2 regions of the Lysinibacillus sp. YS11 genome follow, and region 2 is predicted to be linked to the other one. Evidence: riboswitches for the same ligand, from Rfam matches in the RefSeq annotation. Region 2 holds a riboswitch; the other holds the start of a gene.

Region 1 (5,198 bases), 1.7 Mb from region 2:
AAAAGCCTGTTTGATGCGGGTAGCGCCCCAGTGAAACTGCCTCTCTCACACTGTTCGAGAAAGCATTTGCATGAAGCTGTGGTAATACAGCCATTTTTTTCGCCAAAGCACGAGCATTATAAGAAAGAATATTTTGTCCATCAATCGAGACGGTTCCAGCAGTAGCTGGTAAAATACCACTCATTACTTTTAATAATGTGGATTTCCCGCTACCATTCGGCCCTAGAATGCCAAGAATTTTTCCTTTTTCAACAGTAAAACTAATGTCCCTGACGATTGGTACATCTTCATAGCCACCTGATAGATGTTCAACAACAATCATGCCCGTACCCCCTTGCTTCTTCGCTGCTTATAAAAAATATAGGAGAAAACAGGTGCTCCAATAAATGCCGTAATAACACCAATTGGTAGCTCTCTTGGCACAATGATTGTTCGTGCTACTAAGTCGCAAATAATGAGTAATGTTGCACCATTGAAAAAAGATAATGGTAATAAGTGGCGATGATCAGAACCCCAAATCATCCTTGTCATATGCGGCACCACTAATCCTACAAAGCCAATTGTGCCAGAAACCGCTACAGCCGCTCCAGTTAACATGGAGCCACCTGCTAATATCAAATATTTACTGCGCTTTACATTAACACCTAAATGTTTTGCTCGCTCTTCACCATACAACAAGACATTTAATTCTCGTCTTTGTGTCCATAGCATAATTGAACCAACAATCACAAAAGGAATGATCATTTGGACATATGGCCAACCACGCATCGAAACAGAACCAAGTAGCCAGCCTATTACCTGACGTAATTCTTCACCAGATAAGGCAATCATTAATGAAATAAGGGAACCTAAAAAAGAACTAAAAATAACACCTGTTAATATCAACGTTTCCATTTTTAATGAGCGGTCTACGAGTCTAGCAAAGCTCATAACAACTACCATCGTAATGATAGCACCAATCATACTGAAGATTGGCAGCGCATACAAACCGACAACAGGTATAGAAATACTAAAAAAGATCGTTAAAACAGCACCAACAGAAGCCCCTGATGAAACCCCTAGTGTATATGGATCTGCTAATGGATTTTTTAATAAACCTTGGAAAGCTGCTCCAGCAATAGCTAGAGATGCGCCTACTAGTCCCGCTAATAACACGCGAGGCAAACGAATTTTCCAAAAGATATTGGCGGCTGTTTCATCAACCGCCTTATTCCACAATACTTCTAATGGAATATGAACCGAGCCTATCGCTACGCCACACCAGATGCTAATAAGAAGAAGCGTACATGTTAATGTATAGGCTAGTGCTATTTTTTTCACTTAAATACCTCAGGATAGATTGCTTTTGCTAATTCTTCTAGACCTTCAGCTAAACGTGGCCCTTGACGACTTGTCGTACTTTCATCTACCTGCACAATCGCATTATTTTTTACGGCATTAATCGTATCAAAGCCCGCACGTTTTGGTATTTTCGTTAAAATATCTGGTACATAATGATATGTCACCACGATGACATCTGGATTTTTTGCGATAATTTGTTCTGCATCAATTTTATACCAATTATCGCCATCTACAGCTACATTCTCTGCATTGATCATTTCAAGCATCGCGTTCATAAATGTACCATTGCCAGCTGTATAAATATCTGGCTCATCTGATGCTTCAACTAACACTTTTTTGGGTTCAACATCCTTGACTTTAGACAAAACTTCTTCTACTTTTGCCTTCATATTAGCGACAATTTTTTCTGCCTCTGGTAATTTCCCTGTAGCACGTCCAAGTTGCTCAATTGTTGTATATGTTTCATTAAAGTCTTGTGCATTTTTTACAACAAATACTTTCAAACCTGCTGATTCAAGCTGTGCAATAGCCTCTTCTGAAAGAGACATGCTAGATTCGTGTGAAAAAACGATATCTGGTTTTAAGGCAATAATTTTTTCAATATCGTATTCCATACCGCCAACCTTATCCTTCTCAGCTGCCTCTGGCGGATAATCGTCGTTGTCCGTAACACCAACTATTTCATCATTTAAACCTAGTCCAAAAAGGATTTCAGTATTACTTGGAATAAGTGAAACAATTTTCTCAGGAGGTGCTTCAAGTGTAATGTCCTTACCAAGGGCATCTGTTATCGTCATTGGGAATGTTGCTTCATCCACCTGTGCTGTTTCTTGCTGTGTTTGCTGCTCGTTAGATGGCTTGTTATCTTTTGCTTCCTGCCCACAAGCAGCTAGCAAGCCTACTGCTAAAAATGCTGATAATCCTATTTTCCAAAATTTCTTCATGTGAATCCTCCTTCGTTGATCCGTGCGACATTTCGCTTTATTCTACATCAAAATAAAACCCCTCATCTTTGATCGATGAGGGGGCAAAATCGCACCAAAAAAACTGATACAAAATCCACCACCCTATCCTCGTAGGTTGTCATGTCGTTATAAAGGCAGGTCTCCTGGCTAGTGCTACTTGCGATTTTTCAAGCCTTCCCGAAATCTTCAGTGGCATCATTTGAAAAAACTCACACTTACAGTGGCGGGACCGCATCGGAATTACACCGATTTCCCTTTTCACTTTACTTAAGTAAAGAACCTTTATAATATTCAGTTGATTTCATTATACATGAAAATGAAAAAAGTCGCCTCCATTCAAGACGACTCCCCGGCCATTATACAATTTCAGAAAAGTATTGGACTGTTTTCATTTGAGCACCCATTTCTCTTAATGACCATGTCTGCTCTAAATAAACGTCTGCTAGTTTTTCATATTTCCCACCAAATTTATGTGCCCACTCAACCGCTATGACACTTTCATAAAGGTGAGCCATTTTTTCCGCCATACCTTTAGCTTCAAAAGTTTTCGTTGCCTCGTCTAAAGCGCTAAAAATTTGCAGTTTCACAGACATATTCGCCAATTGTTCTTTAACGATTTGTACTAGTGAGCTGTCAGCTAATTTGTCTAATCGTTCCTCCATCTCCTGTACAAACAGTTCATGAGCATGAAACTTATCTACTAAACGAATGAGTTCTAAGGCCAAAATATTAGCCGTCCCCTCCCACACCGTTAACACTTGGGCGTCTCTTAATAAGCGGGGCGTTACAAAGTCTTCTATATAGCCATTACCTCCGTGTAATTCAATTGCCTCACTAGCATAATGAACAGCTTGCTCTGCTGTTTCCTTTTTCATAATGGCAATATATAAACGATTCATAATAAGATCTTGCTGAGTTCCCTGTCCACTTGTCACTTTATCGTATAATTGGATAAGGTCAAAAACTGTCGCTACTTCCACGTGCAACTTAGCTGCAAATTTCCCTAAAGTATCCTGAATCATAGGGTACTGTGTTAAGGGCTTGCCAAATGCATGTCGATTGCTTACATAATGTTTTGCCTCTAAGAAGCCGCGACGCATAATACCAATTGAAGCGACTGCATTACAAATTCTAGAGAGATTTAGTGCTTCTAGCATATAATAAATCCCTTTATTTTGCTCCCCTACAACATAGGCAAGTGTACCATCAAATTCTACCTCACCAGAGGGAACTGCCCGAACGCCTAGCTTATCTTTCAGTCGGCGAATACGTAGATGATTTGTTGTTCCATCTTCTTTGCGCCAAGGAACTGCAAACAATGTTAAGCCTTTGGAACCTGCTGGCGCACCTTCTAGACGTGCCAATACCATCGCTACACCACACATGCCCGCATTTGATGCAAAATATTTTTCACCATATAGACGATAAGCAGTGCCATCCTTTCTCGCCTCCACCACATTTGCACCTACGTCAGAGCCCCCTTGACGTTCTGTTAAAAAGGTCGCACCTTCATATAAATCTGTGTCACCTGTTGCACACACATGTGGTAAAAAACGCTGCTTTACCTCTTCATCTGCATAATGATCTAATAGATAGGCAGTTGCCATTGTCAATGTTACCGGACAATAAAAACCGGGCTCTGCATGTGATAGCAAATAACCTTGTGCAAAGCTATAAACATAATTCCCCTTGTGTCCTAGCTGCGGAATATGCTTGTGTACATAGCCTACAATCCCAGTATTATATGTCTCTTCAATCGTTTTTTTATAGCCATCATTAACCCAAACCTCCGATATCTCTTCACCATAGGCATCATATCTTTGAAGGCGAGGCTCACCCTGTCGATCTGTATGCTTTGCCCTCGTATCAATATCACCTGCACATAGCTCACCAAAATCTGTTAACTCTCGTTGGGCATAGGATAAAAACTCTTTATCTAACATCATTTCTACTATTTTTTGAAGCGTGTCATCTTCAGTAAAAAAGTTCGTAGTACGCATTGCTTCTTGTTGTAATACTTTCATGCTATCTCACCTCTTGCCCCTTTAAATTTTGTTTTAATATTTTGCCTGATGCATTGCGTGGTAGCGCTTCTACTTTTTCAAAAATACGTGGTATTTTAAACTTTGCAAGATGCTCCTCTAAATAAGCTTTCAAAGATTCCTCATGGATGTCTTGTTTAGCAGAATACACCGCCTTTACAGTTTCCCCCCATTGCGGATGTGGTACACCAATTACCGCAACCTCGAATATACCTTCAAAGCTCAATAAACAATCTTCAATTTCTTTCGGATAAATGTTGACACCTCCCGAAATAATGACATCCTTTTTACGATCTACGATCCAAATAAAACCATCTTCATCCTTGCGAGCTAGATCTCCTGTTTTTAACCAACCATCAATAAAGGCTTCATTAGTAGCTACTTCATCCTTATAGTAGCCGAGCATGTTGCCCTCACCCAACAAGACAATTTCCCCCACTTCGCCTACATTTACATCTTCTCCACTGTCATTCACAATACGCAACTCTGTACCAAGTGGCGCCCGCTGACCAATACTTCCTGCCTTTGCTTCATGTTCCTTGCCAAATAATAATGAACCACTTGGACCGGCCTCTGTTAATCCATATACACAAGTCAAATTATTTGTGCGGAATGCCTGCTGAATGAACCGAACCTCACTTTGAGATAACGGTGCCCCACCATAGACCCACCATTTCATAGAAGACAAATCTGCCGAATGTAGCCTTGGCAGTTGTGCCGTTAATAAATAAGCAACAGGTGCACCAAAGAAATGTGTTGTTTTCTCCTTTTCAATGGAATCAATGAATAAATCGGGTGTAAAAGTTGGTGTTAATACATTTGTTGAGCCTACCAATACACCCGCCATTAA
Region 2 (5,198 bases):
TTACAGGCCACACGTTTTATGTCAGATCGCATCCTTGTGATGCAGCATGGTCAGCTAGTGGAGGAGATAGGCAAGGATGGGACATATCAGCACCCCGCTTCACAAGCGTTATACAATGCAATTTTGCCATCACACCCGCGGGAAAGAAAAAAGAAGGATAGACCCAATTAAACAGAAACGCCATTTTGAGAAATTAAAAATGGCGTTTTCTTAATTTTTAAAGCAATACAGAAACAAAAATCAATGAAATTAATTATGATATTAACTTTATTGATTTTTTAATCAAAATTATTAATTTTATTATTTACATCTTTAATTTCTTTGTTATATAATCAGCTTAACTTAAAGGAAGGAGTTCACTATGGCTTATCAAGTAATCACAAATTGTCCTGTCTGCAGTAAAACATTGAAAATTACGAAGTTACAGTGTTCTCATTGTCACACGACCATTGAAAATGAGTTTGAATTGTCGAAGCTAGCATCCTTATCACAGGATCAGCTTCATTTTGTGGAAGTATTTTTAACCTGCCGAGGAAATATTAAGGAGGTTGAAAAGGAACTGGGGGTTTCGTATCCAACAGTTCGAGGCAAGCTAAATGATATTATTTCATCCCTTGGCTATGCTCAAAAGAAGAAAAATGAAGTAGATGAGAAAAAAATTGTAAGCATGCTTGAAAATGGCGAAATCACAACAGATGAAGCCATAAAGCTCTTAAAAGACGAATAGGGAGGAACGACCATGAAAGAGGAAATTACAAAAGTGTTAACGATGATTCAAGAGGGCAAAATTGATGCGGATAAAGGATCAGAGCTGATTCAAGTGCTACAACAGAAAGAAGAATCAGAGAATAAATTTGTGGAAAAAACAAAGTATTTAGATAAAACGTTAAAGGTCCGTGTTGTATCCACCGAAAATGATAATGTCACGGTAAATTTACCAATTAAACTTGTCAAAGCCGTATTGATGGCAGGACACAGCATCGCTGCAAGTATTCCGCAATCTGAAAAATACGTAAAAGATATCGACATCAATCTTCTTCTTGAAGCAATTGAAAATGAACTAGATGGACAAATTGTAGATATAAAATCAGCAAACGGAGATTCCGTTGCAGTCTTCATTGAGTAGAGGCGACGAATGATGCATGTAAAAGTGAAAGCAAAAGACGTTCGCTTTACCGTCCCTGTTCCCTATACTGTGCTAACCATTGTCCTCTCCATTTTAACTTCTAAATGGATTCAGCAACAAGCCAATAAGTGGACAAAGGCATACTTCGATAAAAAGAAAATAGACTTTACCTTTCCCCTCATCGACAAAGAAATGCTAAAGCCGATTATCAAGGAACTACAAAATTATAAAGGACTTGTGCTAGTCGATGTCAAAGCTCAGGACGGGACTGAGGTTAAGGTTAGACTATAATCCCAATGATAGAATGGTAAGAGCATGTTATGATAAAAGCATGCTCTTTATTAATGTAATGAGCATCATTTGAAATGGGTAAGAGATGATCATTATTTCAGGACTTACGATAGAGACAACTATTTTTCAATGGTACATAAAATAGAAAATTTCTTTAAACTCAAATTAGAATTCTAGATCCATTTTAATAGAAAATCACGTACATCGTTAAAAATAGATTTTTGATTTGGGTATAAGTGATTAGTGGTAATCTATTTGGAACTACATAATTAAAAATACTGAATAATCCAAAAATAAAGAAGTTTAGAATCTTGATTTACTTTTCATTTGAAGGATGGTACACTTAAAACTATTGAACAACAACTATATATTGTGTTCGTTTTACAAAGGTACTACTACATGTAGTTTAAAAGGGAAGTTCGGTACAATTCCGACGCTGTCCCCGCAACTGTGAAGCTGACGATGATTGCAACCACTGTGCATTTGCATGGGAAGGGAATCAGAGAATGAAGCAAAGCCAGGAGACCTGCCTTTATAAAACAAATTTATCATTTCTTCGGGGATTAAGAGATGGGAACGTCAGTATTTTTGGTATGTTAACGTTTCCATTTAGCCTATCTCTTTAGAGGAGATAGGCTTTTTTATTTTATGAAAAGAGGGATTTCTATGAAACTTTATACGAAAACAATTTGTCCAAAATGCCTATGGGTAAAATCTGAACTACAACGTGCAGGACTTGAAGCTGAAATTGTTAACATCGATCACGATGAACAAGCAAAGCAAACGATTATTGACGCAGGTTTTTTAAGTGTGCCTGTTTTAGAGATGAATGAAACTTTCATAGGAGATGTTCAGGAAATTGTTTCTCAAATTGAGTTGATTGCCCTATGATTGTTTACGCGAGTCGTACAGGTAATGTCCGAAATGTTGTATCCAAATTAAAGGCAGAATGTATCGAGCTCTCGGAAGAATTGCGATTGAACAAGCCATATCTCTTAATTACCTACACAGATGGTTTAGGTGACATTCCAGCAAAGGTACAACGTTTCTTAGAAAAAAACAGGGATTTTTGTAAAGGAGTAGTTGCCAGTGGTAATAGTAACTTCGGTCATCATGTATTTGGTGCTGCTGGTGAGAAAATCGCTGCTACCTATCATGTACCCTTAGTAAGGAAATTAGATTTACGAGGTAATCAAACGGATTACGAAGCAATACAAACGTTTTATGAAACGAGGGTAATGAGATGAAAACCTATTTAAAGCTTAATAATGACGTACTGAATCGTTATAGTACAACTGGATTACTTGAGTTAGAAAAGGACCGCGAAGCTACGCGCCGCTACTTTTTAGAGTATGTTAACGTACGTTTGCGTTATTTTATAGATATTGAGGAAAAAATACGCTATTTAGTTGATGAGGGCTACTATGAGAAAGCATTTATCGACATGTACGAAATGGAATTTATTAAGAAGCTGTACAAGAAAGCCTATGATTATAATTTCCGCTTTCCATCCTTTATGAGCGCAAGCAAATTTTACGATAGCTATGCTATGAAAAGTCGTGATGGGGAAGAGATCTTAGAAAAGTATGAGGATCGTATTGTCATTATTGCTTTGTATTTAGCTCAAGGCAACACGGCTCTAGCAGAACGCTCTGTCGAAGCAATGATGGAAGCCTATCAGCCTGCAACACCAACTGCTTTAAATAGTGGTAAGAAAGCACGTGGTGAATTAGTCAGCTGCTTTAAATTATCAATGGATGACTCCATGAATAGTATTGCTGAAAATATTGGCTATTGTTTAGAGCTATCACGCCTTGGTGGTGGAGTTGGGGTCAACTTAACAGATTTACGTCCATTAGGTGATCCAATTAAAGAGATATTAAATCGTGCAAGTGGTGTCATCCCAGTAGCGAAACTGTTAGAAAATTCTTTCAGTTATTCTAATCAGCTAGGGCAACGAAATGGCTCAGGTGTTGTCTATCTAAATATTTTCCATGCAGACATAGAAAATTTCATTTCATCAAAAAAACCAAATGCTGATGATAAAATTCGCCTCGCTACCCTTTCAACAGGGATTATTATACCTAGTATTTTCTTCGAACTGATGAAACGTGATAAGGATATCGTTTTGTTTAGCCCATATGATATTTTTAAAGAATATGGCAAACGTATGTCTGAAATTTCCATTTCAGACATGTACTACGAGCTACTTGATAACCCTAAAATTCGTAAAATTAAACGTTTAAATGCACGTAAGCTTTACACAGAGGTGAAAAAAGCACAATTTGAATCAGGCTATCCGTTTGAAATCTTTGATGATAATGTCAATAAGGTACATCCTTTAAAAAATATTGGACGTGTCAAAATGTCCAATTTATGTACAGAAATCTTACAAGTACAAGAGACAAGTATCATTACGGACCAGGATCAACCAAATGACTATGGATTAGATGTATCGTGTAACTTAGGTTCCATCGATATCCATGCAGCAAGTAAAGTCAATGATTTCGGCGCATTAGTCGATACAGCCATGCACCTATTAACGAATGTATCGCAAATGACGCACATTAAGAATGTACCGTCTGTTGCAAAAGCCAATCAATTAATGCATTCTGTAGGGCTTGGCTGTATGAACCTCCATGGGCATCTCGTGACAGAAGGCATCCTGTACGGCTCAAAAGATTCCATTGATTTCATGGATCACTTTATGGAAGCGATGAACTATTATTCTCTGAAATCTTCGATGGAAATGGCGAAAGAAAAAGCTGCAACCTTCTACCGATTTGAGGACAGTGATTATGCATCAGGTAGCTATTTTGACCAATATATCAATAAAACTGAAGAAGAACTATCGCCTGCTGTGTTGAAGGCGCTTGGCAATATTCCAATCATCACAAACAAGATGTGGGAAACGTTAAAGCAGGATGTAATGCAGTACGGTCTATTCCATTCCTATCGTTTGGCTATTGCCCCAACTGGTAGTATTTCATATATTCGTAGCTGTACGGCTTCAATCGCACCATGTACAGAGCGCGTAGAGGTTCGTGATTACGCCGATAGTAGAACCATTTATCCAATGCCTCATTTAACAAATGACAATAGTCATTTATATGTGGAGGCGTATGATGTAAATCCGTATGATTTAATTGATTTATATGCAGCTTCTCAAAAGCACGTTGACCAAGGTATTTCCATGACGCTTTATGTAACGGACAATTGGACAACCGAACAATTGGCTAAAGTATACATTTATGCGTGGATAAAGGGCATTAAGTCTGTTTACTATGTTCGTCAACGATTACAAAGCTTAGAGGAGTGTGTAGCATGTCAAATATAATTTATGAGGCAGTCAATTGGAATAAGGCAACAAGTGAGCTTGCCCAAATATTTTGGGACCAGCAATGGAAGCAAATTTGGTTTCCAGAAGAAATTGCGGTCAGTAAAGATATTAAACAATGGAAAAGCTTTGAGCATCAGGACACATATAAAAAAGTATTTGCAGGATTAACCTTACTGGATACTGTACAAACAAATATCGGGATGAATCGTGTTGCTGCTTATACAGACGATTTACAGGAAAAGGCTGTCCTAACCGTTTTTGATGCATTCGAGGCGATACATGCCAAGTCCTATTCTTATATTTTCACAACGCTTTGTACAAACGAAGAAATCGACGAGCTATTTGAATGGGTCAAGAAAAATGAATTTCTACAATATAAGGCCAATAAAATAGCAGACATTTATAATAGTATTGAAGAAGGCAATCCAGAGAGCTTATGGA

What was found. Region 2 has a riboswitch for cobalamin ahead of LBYS11_RS11285 (glutaredoxin family protein). Riboswitches for the same ligand answer to the same signal wherever they lie in the genome.
Region 1: it holds a riboswitch for cobalamin, as region 2 does, so the genes downstream of both, LBYS11_RS02655 (ABC transporter substrate-binding protein) here and LBYS11_RS11285 (glutaredoxin family protein) in region 2, are expected to answer to the same signal.

What each region holds. Positions count from the first base shown of each region.
Region 1 is NZ_CP026007.1:566,711-571,908, reverse strand. Features, by position in the region: gene LBYS11_RS02665 (adenosylcobinamide amidohydrolase) at 1-322, opposite strand, end outside; gene LBYS11_RS02660 (FecCD family ABC transporter permease) at 319-1,320, opposite strand; gene LBYS11_RS02655 (ABC transporter substrate-binding protein) at 1,317-2,285, opposite strand; cobalamin riboswitch at 2,422-2,605, opposite strand; gene LBYS11_RS02650 (acyl-CoA dehydrogenase family protein) at 2,663-4,330, opposite strand; gene LBYS11_RS02645 (class I adenylate-forming enzyme family protein) at 4,332-5,198, opposite strand, start outside.
Region 2 is NZ_CP026007.1:2,290,398-2,295,595, forward strand. Features, by position in the region: gene LBYS11_RS11265 (ABC transporter ATP-binding protein) at 1-171, shown strand, start outside; gene LBYS11_RS11270 (DUF2089 domain-containing protein) at 362-727, shown strand; gene LBYS11_RS11275 (SHOCT-like domain-containing protein) at 740-1,126, shown strand; gene LBYS11_RS11280 (hypothetical protein) at 1,136-1,417, shown strand; cobalamin riboswitch at 1,788-1,966, shown strand; gene LBYS11_RS11285 (glutaredoxin family protein) at 2,084-2,308, shown strand; gene nrdI (class Ib ribonucleoside-diphosphate reductase assembly flavoprotein NrdI) at 2,305-2,664, shown strand; gene nrdE (class 1b ribonucleoside-diphosphate reductase subunit alpha) at 2,661-4,754, shown strand; gene nrdF (class 1b ribonucleoside-diphosphate reductase subunit beta) at 4,742-5,198, shown strand, end outside.